Regions from separate parts of the Paraclostridium sp. genome, predicted to be linked through region 2. Evidence: a T-box and tRNA genes for the amino acid it is inferred to sense, from the RefSeq annotation. Region 2 holds a T-box; the other holds one or more tRNA genes.

Region 1 (10,508 bases), on a different contig from region 2:
ATCATGTTTTTATAAAAATTAAGAATCGAATTTTCATCATTTAATTGTTTTTTCACATTTATAGTTGTATAATTAGGATTTATATTTATCCAAGGCTTATTCTTACTAAAACCTCCATAATCGCTATCATCCCACTGCATTGGAGTCCTTGAGTTATCTCTTGATAATCTCCAAGCTCTTTTTATTAGTTCTTCATGAGTTTCTCCAGCGTCTAATCCTAAATAGTAATTATTTTTAGTTTTCACATCATCATAATCTTCTATTTTTTCAAATTCAACATTTGTCATACCAATTTCTTGACCTTGATATATGAAAGGTGTTCCCTCTTGCATAAAATACATAAGTCCTAAGCAAGTTGCACTTTCATACCAATATTTAGTGTCATTCCCTAACATAGATACAATTCTTGGAATATCATGATTTTCTATAAATAGCGCATTCCATCCTATATTATGTAAATTATATTGCCATTTAGATAATACTTTTTTAAATTTAACTAAATCAAGACTTTTGTCCATATTGTTGTTCCATAAATCTAAATGTTCAAATTGAAATACCATATCAAACTTGCCTTCATCTTGTGAAACCCAAAGATGAGCATCTTCTGGAGTTACACCATTTGCTTCTCCAACTGTCATTACATCATACTTACCATAAGTATTTTCCTTTATCTCTTTTAAGTATTTATGGATTCCATCTACATTCATGTGCTTATCAAAAGATGAAACATATTTTAAATTATTAGGATTAGGCATATCTAAAAGTCCTTTTTCTTTATTTATATGGCTTATAGCATCTACTCTAAATCCATCTATTCCTTTATCTAACCACCAATTCATCATATCGTATATAGCAAGTCTCATATCTTCACTTTCCCAGTTTAAGTCTGGTTGTTTTTTAGTAAACAAATGAAGATAATATTGATCTGTTTTATCATCTTTAACCCATGCAGATCCGCCAAATATACTCTCCCAGTTATTTGGTTCTTTATCATTTTTACCATCTCTCCATATATACCAATTCCTCTTTGTACTTTCTTTTGATTCTCTAGATTCTACAAACCATGGATGTTCATCACTAGTATGGTTAATAACTAAATCAACTATTAATTTCATATCTTTTTTATGCACTTCATTTAATAGCTCATCAAAATCATTCATAGTTCCAAACTCATCCATAATAGCTTTGTAATCACTTATATCGTATCCATTGTCATCATTTGGAGATTTATAAAAAGGAGAAACCCATATAACATCAATCCCTAGATTTTTTATATAATCCAACTTTTCTATAATTCCTCTTAAGTCACCAATTCCATCATTATTAGAATCATTAAAGCTTCTTGGATAAACCTGATAAGCTACAGCTTCTTTCCACCAAACTTTTTTCATATATGTCAACCTCCATAACTTCCAATTTTATTTTTATTTTCACTAAACGAATTAAATCTCTACATCTATTTCTACCCCATAGTGGTCTGATACTACGTTTTTATTTATTCCATTAAATATCACATTAGAACTTATAACTTCAACTTCTTTATTGGTAAATATTAAATCTAATCTTAAATCTTCTTTATTTTTATCCCAACCAGCGATTTTACCTTTTACAGTTACCCCTAAGTCTTTATTTTTAGATAAATTATATGTATCTAAGAACTTAGAACACAGGTAATCATAACCTTCAGAGTTTACATTAGCATTATTATTAAAATCCCCCATTATAAATGCTAATTTATCACCTTGAACTTTTTGTATAAGCTTATTTGCTTGTTGTATAAATGGCTCTTCCTCATCTTCCCACCATCCAAGATGGCAAGAGTAAAAACTAATTTGCTTATTGTTATATAAAGCATCTAGCTTTACTATCTTTCTAGTTTTCCAAAAATTTAGATCTTCACTTTCAGATATATAAAAACTTTCTTTATTAACTATAGGAAGCTTTGTCATAAGACAAAGCCCCTCCTCATAGATATTATATCCTATATGAGCCATATCCCAATAAAACTCATAATCACTATTTCCTAATTTCCCCAACTCTTCTTTTAGTAATAATACAAAATTATCAATTTTAATATTGTTATATACTATTTCTTTATCTATTAATTGGCTAACTTCTTGTAAAGCTATTGTGTCATAACTTTTTTCATTTATTATTTTAGCTATATATTTGATTTTTTCTATTTGATTTTCTTCTTGCCATGAATGGCAATTTAATGTTAAAAGTTTCAATTTTGCTACGCCTCCAGCATGTCTAGTATGTTTGATTTTAAAACATCAGCTTTAGGTCCGTATATAGCTTGAACACCTCTATCTTTAACAATAAGTCCAAGTGCACCTAGTGATTTCCATTCCTTCTCACTTCCAACTAAGCTAACATCTTTAACTGTAACTCTAAGTCGTGTCATACACGCATCTACATCTTCTATATTATTAGCCCCACCAAGTAAGTTAATTATCTTACTTGATAATACATCTTGAGAGACATTAGTATTGTTATTTACTTTATTATTTTCATCTTCAGTACCTTCTTCTATATAGTTACCTCTACGCCCAGGTGTTGCAATATTAAATTTCTTAATTAAGAAGTTAAATACTGTAAAGTTTAATAAGAAAAATACTACACATGATATAAAGAAGTTAACTAAATCCATAGTAAGTCCTGCTTTTATAAGCATTGGTGTACGAGTTAAAAACTCTATAAATCCAAATGCATGAACTCTTAAGTTTATTAAATCTGCAAGTGCAAATGCAAATCCTGTAAGTAATGCATATACTAAATATAAAATTGGTGATATAAACATAAACATAAATTCTATAGGCTCTGTAACTCCTGTTAAGAAACAAGCTAACATAGCAGATATAAATATAGGTTTATAATTTTTTGCTTTATCTTTATCAACATTTTTATACATTGCTAAAGATATTCCAGCAAGTGAAGCTGTTGATAATATAACTTGACCTGCCTTAAAACGTGCTGGTGTTATACTTGTTAATAAATGATTATATGCTGAAGTATCTCCTGCTGCTTTTAAATTTATTAAATCTGTAATCCATGCAAGCCATAATGGATCTTGCCCTGCAACTGTAGTTCCGGCTGCTGCTCCTGTAGCTATTTGATAAACTCCACCTAATTCTGTATAGTTCATCGGAACTGTTATCATATGATGAAGTCCAAATGGTAATAATAATCTTTCAAGTGTTCCATATACAAAAGGTGCTAATACTGGTGCTGTATCTTTAGAAGATGCTATCCACATACCAAAAGCATTTAATGCTCCTTGTGCAAATGGCCAAACTATAGCCAATACAATAGCTCCTACAACAGAACCTAGTATAACCACAAATGGTACAAAACGTTTTCCGTTGAAAAATGCTAATGCTTTAGGAAGCTTATCAAAGTTATAAAACTTATTGTATAACATAGCTCCCATAAATCCTGATATTATACCTACAAATACTCCCATGTTAAGTGCCGGTGCACCTAGTATAGATGTAAAGTAATCTTTAACTAAAAGTGTAGACCCTGTTAATGATGTTACTGTTGCTTGCGGATCTAGTAACATATCTGGTGTTACTCCAAGTATAACTCCAGTTATACGATTTATTAATATAAATGCAATTACAGCTGCAAAAGCTCCACCTGCTCGTTCTTTTGCCCAAGAACCACCTATTGCTACAGCAAATAATATATGTAAGTTTCCAATTATTCCCCAACCTATATCTTCTACAACTTTTGCTATAGTCATTATTAATTGTGCATCTGATGACATTCCTATAAGCTTTCCTATAGAAACCATAAGTCCTGCTGCTGGCATAACTGCTATAACTACTAAAAGTGCCTTCCCTAACTTTTGCCAAAAATCAAAAGATATTAATTTAGTTTTATTGCTCATATTAATTCCCTCTTTCTTTTTATTATGCAACCGATTGCATTATTATGTAAAAAAATATAACGCTTTTATTTAAAACTTTCAATTTATGTGTTTAGTATAACACCTCATGAAAATGTTTTCAATATTTTTATTTATTTTTTTAATTTTTTTCTAAATCATAAAGCAATCGCTTGCATATATAATAAAAAACTATATAAAATACATAGTTTTTTATTATATAAATGATTCTCTTTCAATAAACTCTGTTTTTACTATATAGTGTTTATTTTCAAGATTTTTGTCTTCTAATTTTTCTATTAGTAGTTTAGTTGCATAATATCCAAGTTCATCTGCATTAATATTTACAGATGCTAATGGAGGTTCTTGATATTTATCAAGCTGTGTATCATTAAATCCTACTAATGATATGTTATTTAAATTTTTATTTACTAATAATTTTCTAACACCAAATGCAAGTAAATCATCGGTTGTTATAACTGCACTTACATTATGATTTGCTAATTCATTCATACAATTATATCCTTCAAGCTCATTAAAATCTTTTCCATGTAAAATTAGATCTTTACATATTTCTATTCCATTTATTTCTAATGCCATTTTATACCCTTTTAATCTATCTTTAGACATGTTTAAACTTTCAATAGCTCCTATAAATCCAATTGTCTTATGTCCATTTTGTATAAATTTATTTACAACATTATACGTAGCTTGAAAATTATCGTTATCTACCCATAAAACATCGCTTGAATCTTCTGGTCTACCTATAACTGAAAAAGGAAATTTAATTTCTTTTAAATAGCTTATACCTTTATCATTTTCTTTAGCTCTTAATAAAATTATACCATCTATTAAATTTGCACCTACTATATCTTTAATACTATCTAATTCCGTTTTATTTTCTTTAGTAAATACATAAGTTATGTAATAGTCTTTGCTTTGAGCATAAATACTTATACCTTTCATTGCATTTATAAAAAATGAATTAGTAAGAAGATCCTGTGCTTCATTAGGCAATATAACTCCAAGTATTCTTGTTTTATTATTTGCTAGACTTCTAGCTATAGCATTTGGTTTATAATTCAATTTTTTTATTGCCTCATTAACTCTATCTTTAGTTTCATCACTTATCTTTGAATTATTAGATAATACCCTTGATACTGTAGACGTTGCTACCCCTGCTTCTTTTGCTACATCTTTTATAGTAACTTTCATCATTTTAAACGTTCCTTTTTATTTTTTAAATTATATATTTTATATTTACTTTTATTATATATTATAACAGACTATTGTCCATATTCCTTTTTAGGATAAATTATATTGCTTAATTTATTTTAAAATATAAAAAGCAACTTTGATTTTTACCTAGTTTAATTAGGAAAATCAAAATTGCTTTTTATTTTAATTTATTACTGTATCATATCAACTTCTATACTTATTTTTTTTAACTTATTAGATATTCTATGTATTTCAAAATTATTGTAAAGTTTTCTTATTTTTATCAATGCTGTATAACAATCACAAACATCATATTGTATGTAACTTCCTAATTTATCTTCTATAACTATGACTTCATTTTCTTTATCTAAAAAGCTGTTTTTAATATTAGATTCATAGTCAAAGTTATTTTTCAGTTCATCCTCTGCCTTTAAAAGTAATTTGTATGATTCCTGTAATATTTCTATTTTATTCCCCATTGTTGTACTCTCCTATCAAAATATATGTTTCTTGAATATTATAACGTATTTTATTCGAAATTTAAGCTTTTTATGGAGTATTCCAACATTTACACAAATAACTAAAAACAGGGAGCATAAATGCTCCCTTTTAAATATTTACTTCCCCTTAATATTTTTTTTAACTTTTTTACCTACATTTACGCCAGTATTTATAGTTTCTTTTGCAATATTTCCTACACCATTTAAAACATCTTTACCTACATTTACACCAGTATTTATAGTTTCTTTCCCTATATTACCAGCTCCATTTAAAACTTCTTTCCCTACATCTGTTACAGGCTTTGTAACTTTTTTAATACCTTTTTCTAATTTTTTACTTCCCATTATAATATTCATCTCCAATATTATTATATAAGTAGACATGTCTACTTATATAATAATATGTGCTATTTTGTGGTTTTGTTACAGGTGCTTAGTTTTTACTTAAACAATTCTATTAATTCTTCTTTACTCAATTTATTTAGTGTTTTTGAGTTTGATAGTTTATCATCAATTATATTTTCTATAAGCTCTCTTTTATTTTCTTGTAAATCAATAATCTTTTCCTCTATTGTATCTTTTGAAATTAACTTTATAACTTCAACTACATTTTTTTGACCTAATCTATGAGCTCTATCACTTGCTTGATTTTCAACAGCTATATTCCACCATGGATCAAAATGAATTACCATATCTGCACTAGTTAAATTCAATCCTGTTCCACCTGCTTTTAATGATATTAAAAATACACTTATTTCATTATTTTCATTAAACTCATTTACTAATTCAACTCTATTTTCTGCTTTAGTTTTTCCATCTAAGTACACAAATTTTATATTTTCTTTTTCTATTTCATTTTGTATAAGTTTTAAAACACTAGTAAATTGAGAGAATAATAATATTTTTCTTTTACTTTCAATTGCTTCTTTTAAAATATCCATACACACATCAACTTTAGAACTCTTACCTTTATAATCTTTTAATATAGTCCCTGGATGTAAACATAATTGTCTTAACTTTGTTAAGTATGAAAAAATAGTTATCTTATCATTTTCAACACTATTGTTTTCTAATTTTTCTAAAATACTTTTATTGTAAATATCATATAATTTTTTTTGTTCTTTATTTAATTCTACAATGAATTTTTTCTCTATTTTATCAGGTAACTCTTTTATAACTTGTTTTTTAGTTCTTCTTAATATAAATGGTTTTATTAAGGATTTTAATTCTTTATTACTGTCCTTATTTAAAAATTTATTTTGAAAATATACTCTATCATAAAGATATCCAGGCATAATAAAATCAAATATGGACCATAACTCAATTAAATTATTTTCTATAGGAGTTCCTGTAAGTGCAAATCTTACATTAGAATTAATACTTTTAACTGACTTTGTGCTTATTGCATCAGGATTTTTAATATTTTGAGCTTCATCTATAATTAAGCAATCAAATATTTTATCCTTATATTTATCTAAATCATTTCTTATTGTTGAATATGTTGTTAATAAAACATCATATTCACTTGTATTTTCTATTATCTTTTCTCTATTTTTTTTATCTCCATGAACTATTCCAACATTTATATTAGGTGCAAATTTATCAAATTCACTTTTCCAGTTGTGTATAAGTGATGTTGGTGTTATTATCATATTTTTAGCCCCTTTATTATTCATAGTAAAGGCTATAGTTTGTATAGTTTTTCCAAGTCCCATCTCATCAGCCAATATTCCACCAAATTTATAATAACTTATATTATTAAACCAATTAACACCATCTTTTTGATAATCTCTTAAAATATTTTCTAAATCTTTAGGTATTATACTTTCATAATTTTCTTCATTAACAAATCTGTCTGTTATATTTTGTATATGTTGCTTTCCAGTTACAAAATTTATCTTATTTTCTTTTATATAGTTATCTATATATAGAGCTTTATTGTTTTCAAGTTTAATATTATCTACTTCATCTGATACTCCAATAATATCTATTAGTTCAAGTAAGGCTCTTATTTCCTTATCATGTAAATCTAAATATATTGAATCTTTTAATTTATATAAACGTTTATTTTCCTTATATGTATTATATATTTCTTTATATCTAGATTTATTTAAATTTCCTATTTTAAAATTAAAATTCATTTGGTTGTTTTCATTAACATCTATATTAGCTACTACTTTTAACTTTGCATAAGATATTTCATTATTGTTTAAAGGCTTTATAGAAGTACTCTTTTGAGATTTTTTCTTGCTTAACTCATCTATACATTTAAAGATTGTAGCTACCATATGCTTACATATAAATGTGTGATTTTCACCACTTTTACTTAACCAATCATTACAATCACAACTAGTGCTTACAAGTCTGTGTGTTTTATCATTTATAATAATTAAAGTTGTGTTTAATTCATTATAATGTTCATTAGATACAGTTGCATAAAAATTCACATTGTTAGTATCCTTTTTTACATAAGCATTGCTAACTAAATTATTTTTATACATTACAACACCTGTATTATATCTGTTTTTGTCAGTATTTGTTTCAATAATATTTTTAACTTCACTTATTTTCAATTTTTTCACCTGCTTTATTTTAAAAATATAAAGACCTGTATATTACAGGCCTTATTTTTTATTTGTTTTTTTATCTTTTTTTATATTATCCTTTAATTCCTCTAAGTTCAAACTTAGATATAAGTTTTCAAATGAACTATCCATCTCTCCACTTACATTATCTAAATTACTAAAAGCTATATTATCATATATAGCTTCTTCTACAGCCTCATCATCTTTTTGGCTTTTGTTTTTATTATTCATATATATCTTCCTTTCATATTACCAATATATTTTATTATTAGTTTACATTTTATTGTTAATATTATGTAGCTGATATAAAATTTGATATAAAAAAAGCACCTAAATCATAGGTACTTCTTAAACTGGCGGAGAGGGTGGGATTCGAACCCACGGTCCCTTTCGGAATCACTGGTTTTCAAGACCAGCTCCTTAAACCACTCGGACACCTCTCCGTATTTCACAATCTTATATAAATAATATACCATATATTAGTGTATTTTGTAAATATTTTTTAATAAATGGCTAAGAATAAATACATAAGTTAAAACTTATATATATCTTAGCCATTATTATTATTGCTTTTATTTATAATTTATTAAATTCGTTCTACATTAGCTTCTATGCATTTACTTTCTATATTAGGATTAACTGGAAGTATTATAACAAAATTACTACCTTCTCCCACTTTACTTTCTACATATATTTCACCTTTATGTAGCTTAATTATATGATTTGTTATAGTAAGGCCCAATCCACTACCACCTTTAACTTCATTATTCAAATCTACAACTTGGCTAAATCTATCAAATATTATTTTATGATGTTTTTCATCTATTCCAACACCCGTATCTAACACACTAATCATAACTTTATCATTTAAATCTTTAATAGTGATAGTTATTGTTCCTCCATCAGGGGTAAATTTAGCTGCATTTCCAACTAAGTTAACTATACATCTTTCAATTTCATATCCATCACACATTATATTTTTTTCTTCTATCTCAGGATCTATTATTAACTCTATTCCTTTTGTACTTACATAGTCTATTAATGTTAATGCAGTTTCTTCTACTAAATAAACTATATCTACCTCTTTTAATGAAATTACATACATATCATTTTCTAACTTAGTGCTATCAACTATATTGTTTATTAAATTTAATAATCTTTTACAATTTCGTTGTGATACATCTATATAGTGACTTAAGCTTTCTTCTTTTATTTTTCCATCTTTTTTCATTAATCCTACTATTAATTGATTAGTACTACTTATAACATTTAATGGTGTTCTTAATTCATGAGATAAATTTACAAAATAACTGTTTTTATTTTTTTCTAACTTTATATTTTTATTTAATAATACAGTATTTCTTTCCATTTCTTCTCTTAACCTTAATGTTTTCTTTTGTACTAATTTATCTAACTTTTTAACTTTATATTTATGATTTATTATAAATGCTATTATTATTAATATATATATAAAACATGCATATCCACTTAGCCAATATGGTGGTTTTATAGTAAAGTTTACTTTATTTTCATCACTTATATTTCCACTTGTATCTATAGCCCTTACCTTAAACGTATATTTACCTGGAGGTAAATCATTGTATGTAACATAATTATCCTTAGTTTTCACATAATCTCCACTTGTTCCTTCTAGTATATACTCATATATAGTATTTTTATAGCTTGAATAATTTGGTGTGAAAAATTTAATAGTTATTGTATCTGTACTTTCATTAATTTTCATATTTTCTATACTTAAATACTCTTTATTATCTATAGTAAATTTATCAAATAACAATTCCGGTTTTTCTCCTGATTTTATTATTTTTTCTGGATAAAATGAATTTAGCCCATTTACTCCACCAAAGAAAAATTCCCCTTTGGTATTTTTATATGCAGCATTTCCATTAAATTCATTACCTTGTAATCCATCTGTTATACTTAAATTTACTATTTTATTTTTATTAATATCTAATTTGGCTATTCCCTTATTAGAACTTACCCATACATTATCTTTATCATCTACTAATACTCCGTATATAGTATTATTAGCTATACCATCTTTAGTAGTATATCTTTCAAAGGTTTCTGTTTTCTTGTCAAATTTATTTAATCCATAGCTAGTTCCAATCCATATATTTCCTTTACTATCTCCATTTATAAATCTTACATGATTATTGCTTAAACTATTTTTATCTTCTTTATTATATTTATAATTTTTTATAGTTTTTTCTTTTGGATTAATCATACATAATCCTTCTTGCTTTAAAAATCCTAAGAAATAGTTACCTTCGCTATCTTCATATATATGTT
Region 2 (3,505 bases):
TTTAATTATTAATTCTATTGAACAAGGTCCTATAAATGATGAAATGATGAATATAAAAGTAGATTTTTCAGATGGCAGTAACATTTATGATATTGATAAATTTGCAAAAAATATTAAAGATTGCAATTACTTGAATTCTTGTGATAGAATTTAAGAGCTATGTATAGATGCATAGCTTTTTTTTATTGATTAAATTGAAAAAAATTTATAAAATAAGTAGGTAAAATTAAATAATTGTTTAATTAAGGAGGATGCTTATATGGTCACAGGAGTCTCAACGCAGGTTTCGCAACAAACTGTAGAAACATTTTTTCATGCAGTAAAAAATAGTGGACCTAAATTAATATATGCAATTGTAGTGTTGATTTTAGGTCTATATGCCTGTAGATTATTAAAAAAACATAGTAGAAATTTTATATTAAAACATAATGTAGAACGAGGAGTAGCTAATTTTGCTTCATATGCTATTTATGGAATAGGGTTAATAATAGTTATTATGACGTCTCTAGATATTATCAATTTCCCTGTACAGTCTGTTATGACCGTTATGGTTTCATTAGTTGGTGTAGTAGGTTTATCTTTAGGTTTAGCATTTAAAGAAATTCTGTCTAACTTAGGGGCAGGAATGATAATTTTATTTTTTCAACCGTTTAAAACAGGGGATTATATAGGCGGTTCTGGAGTTGAGGGTACAGTTTCCGATATACAAATTTTTAGTACAATTTTAAAAACTCCAGATAATAAGGCTATAATAGTTCCTAATTTCAAATTAACTAGTGACAATATAATCAATTATACTCATCAAGAAAATAGAAGAATAGATTTTTCATTTGGAGTTTCTTATGATAGTGATATAAGAATGGTAAAACAAGTTTTAGATAAAATTTTCAAAGAAGATAAAAGAATTTTACAAGATCCAACTCCTATTATAGGTCTTAATACATTAGGTGATAATGCTATGCAAATTGCGGCTAGACCTTGGGTTAAGACTGATGATTACTGGGATGTTTACTTTGATGTAATGGAAAAAGTAAAGACAAAATTTGATGAAAACAATATAGAAATTCCATTTCCTACAAGAGTTGTTTATTGTAAAAATTTAGACGATGATTTAAGTAAGTAGAAAAAATAATGAAAAAATTTGAATATTAGTATTGAAAGTTGAGAATATATATAATATAATGATTAACAAATAGAACAAAGAACAAAGCTATGAAGGAAATTAGTAAAAAGCAAGTTTGTATTCAGAGAGTGAGTGGTTGGTGAAAACTCATTACAATGGTTTTTGAATCCGTTCCTGAGCTACTAATCGGAAATAATAGTAAGATTAGTCGTATACCTACGTTACAGGATTTAAGAGGTTTATATTGAATTTTCAAATATAAACAACTAGGGTGGCAACGCGGATAACAAGACTTTCGTCCCTTTTTCAGGGATACGAAGGTCTTTTTTTGTACAAAAAAACGGAAAAATCACTGAAATAAAATTGCTGATATATCAATAGGGTTAACGTTATTTTGAAAAAATATAAATATAAAAAATACTATAAACAGGAGGAATAAAAATGTTAGATATAAAAAGAATTAGAGAAAATTTAGAAGAGATAAAAAAAGCAATGGAAATAAGAGGCGAAAAGGAATTTGATCTTGATGCTGTTGTTGAGTTAGATAATAAAAGAAGAGAATTACTTCAAGAAGTTGAAGTAATGAAGAATGAGTTAAATGTAGAATCAAAAAAAATACCTCAATTAATAAAAGATGGTGTAGATGTGACTGAAGCAAAAGCTACACTAAAAGATTTATCTGACAAGATAAAAGGGTTAGATGAAAAAGTTAAAGAAGTAGAAGTTGAAATGGAATATAAGCTAATGAGAATACCTAATGTTCCTCATCCAGATGTTCCACAGGGAACAACTGATGAAGACAACGTTGAAATAAGAACTTGGGGAGAACCTACTAAATTTGAATTTGAAAATAAAGCGCACTGGGATGTAGGGACAGGATTAGGAATATTAGATTTTGAAACTGCTGGAAAAATAACAGGATCAAGATTTACTTTATATAGAGGATTAGGAGCTAGACTTGAAAGATCTTTAATAAACTTCTTCTTAAATACTCATACTGAAAACCATGGATATACAGAAGTATTACCTCCATTCATGGCAAATAGAGCTAGTTTCATAGGAACAGGACAACTTCCAAAGTTTGAGGAAGATATGTTTAAATTAGAAGGGCTTGATTATTTCTTAATACCAACAGCTGAAGTACCTGTAACAAATATACATAGAGATGAGATATTAACTGTAGATCAATTGCCAATAAAATATTGTGCATATACTCCATGTTTTAGATCTGAAGCAGGTTCTGCAGGTAGAGATACTAGAGGTTTAGTAAGACAACATCAATTTAATAAAGTGGAGTTAGTTAAATTTGTTAAGCCAGAAGATTCTTATGAAGAGTTAGAAAAATTAACACATGATGCAGAAACTATGTTACAAATGTTAGGATTACCATATAGAGTTGTTAGAATATGTACAGGAGATTTAGGATTTACAGCTGCATTTAAATATGATTTAGAAGTATGGATGCCAAGTTATAACAGATATGTTGAAATATCTTCTTGTTCAAACTTTGAAGACTTCCAAGCTAGAAGAGCTGGGATAAGATTCAAGAGAGATAAAAAAGCTAAAGCTGAGTATGTGCATACATTAAATGGATCTGGATTAGCAGTAGGAAGATGTTTAGCTGCTATATTAGAAAACTATCAACAAGCTGATGGATCTGTAATAGTTCCAGAAGCATTAAGACCATATATGGGTGTTGATGTTATAAAGAAAAATGAATTATAAGGTTAAATAAGTTAATGAACAGTAGTGAGTTTTAATATTTAAACTTACTACTGTTTTTTTATTAAGGTTATTAATAATTAAATTATTAATAAAAGGGGTATTTTATTAAGTTGAAATAATAGTATTAAATTGTAAAACTATAGGAGAATATGAATTAAAATTTGAGTTGAATTATAAATTTAATTATGGTAATATTAAATATGTTATAAGTTTTAGGAGGAAGCATGGATAAATCGTTTTATATGAATGAAGCAATAAAAGAAGCATATAAAGCTTATGAAAAAGGTGAAACACCTATAGGTGCAGTAATAGTAAAAGATGGAGAAATAATATCTAGAGCACATAATTTAACTGAAACATTGAATGATCCAACTGCCCATGCTGAAATTTTAGCGATAAGACAGGCTTCAGATCACTTAGGTGGATGGAGACTTATAAATTGTGACTTGTATGTAACTATGGAACCGTGTATAATGTGTAGTGGAGCTATAGTTCAATCAAGAATAAAGAAACTTATAATAGGAACTAAGCATATAAAAAACTTAAACATAGAAAAACAACATAAATTTAAAATAGATTATTTTGATACTTGCAATATAGATGTAACATTTGATATTTTACAGCAAGAATGTTCAGATGTATTGCAAAAATTTTTCA

What was found. A T-box is a leader RNA that pairs with one kind of tRNA and senses whether it is charged. The one in region 2 lies ahead of serS (serine--tRNA ligase), so its partner is inferred to be a tRNA-Ser.
Region 1: it has a tRNA-Ser gene. The T-box ahead of serS (serine--tRNA ligase) is inferred to sense a tRNA for this amino acid. The anticodon was not compared.

The regions. Positions count from the first base shown of each region.
Region 1 is NZ_JBOFKN010000137.1:27,536-38,043, reverse strand. It holds gene ACRCYC_RS10005 (glycoside hydrolase family 13 protein) at 1-1,391, opposite strand, end outside; gene ACRCYC_RS10000 (endonuclease/exonuclease/phosphatase family protein) at 1,443-2,231, opposite strand; gene ACRCYC_RS09995 (PTS transporter subunit IIBC) at 2,237-3,895, opposite strand; gene ACRCYC_RS09990 (LacI family DNA-binding transcriptional regulator) at 4,109-5,110, opposite strand; gene ACRCYC_RS09985 (hypothetical protein) at 5,302-5,589, opposite strand; gene ACRCYC_RS09980 (hypothetical protein) at 5,728-5,967, opposite strand; gene ACRCYC_RS09975 (SNF2-related protein) at 6,051-8,192, opposite strand; gene ACRCYC_RS09970 (hypothetical protein) at 8,235-8,426, opposite strand; tRNA gene ACRCYC_RS09965 (tRNA-Ser) at 8,550-8,638, opposite strand; gene ACRCYC_RS09960 (ligand-binding sensor domain-containing protein) at 8,782-10,508, opposite strand, start outside.
Region 2 is NZ_JBOFKN010000017.1:5,597-9,101, reverse strand. It holds gene ACRCYC_RS00910 (hypothetical protein) at 1-154, shown strand, start outside; gene ACRCYC_RS00905 (mechanosensitive ion channel family protein) at 260-1,123, shown strand; T-box leader at 1,204-1,429, shown strand; gene serS (serine--tRNA ligase) at 1,565-2,848, shown strand; gene ACRCYC_RS00895 (nucleoside deaminase) at 3,073-3,505, shown strand, end outside.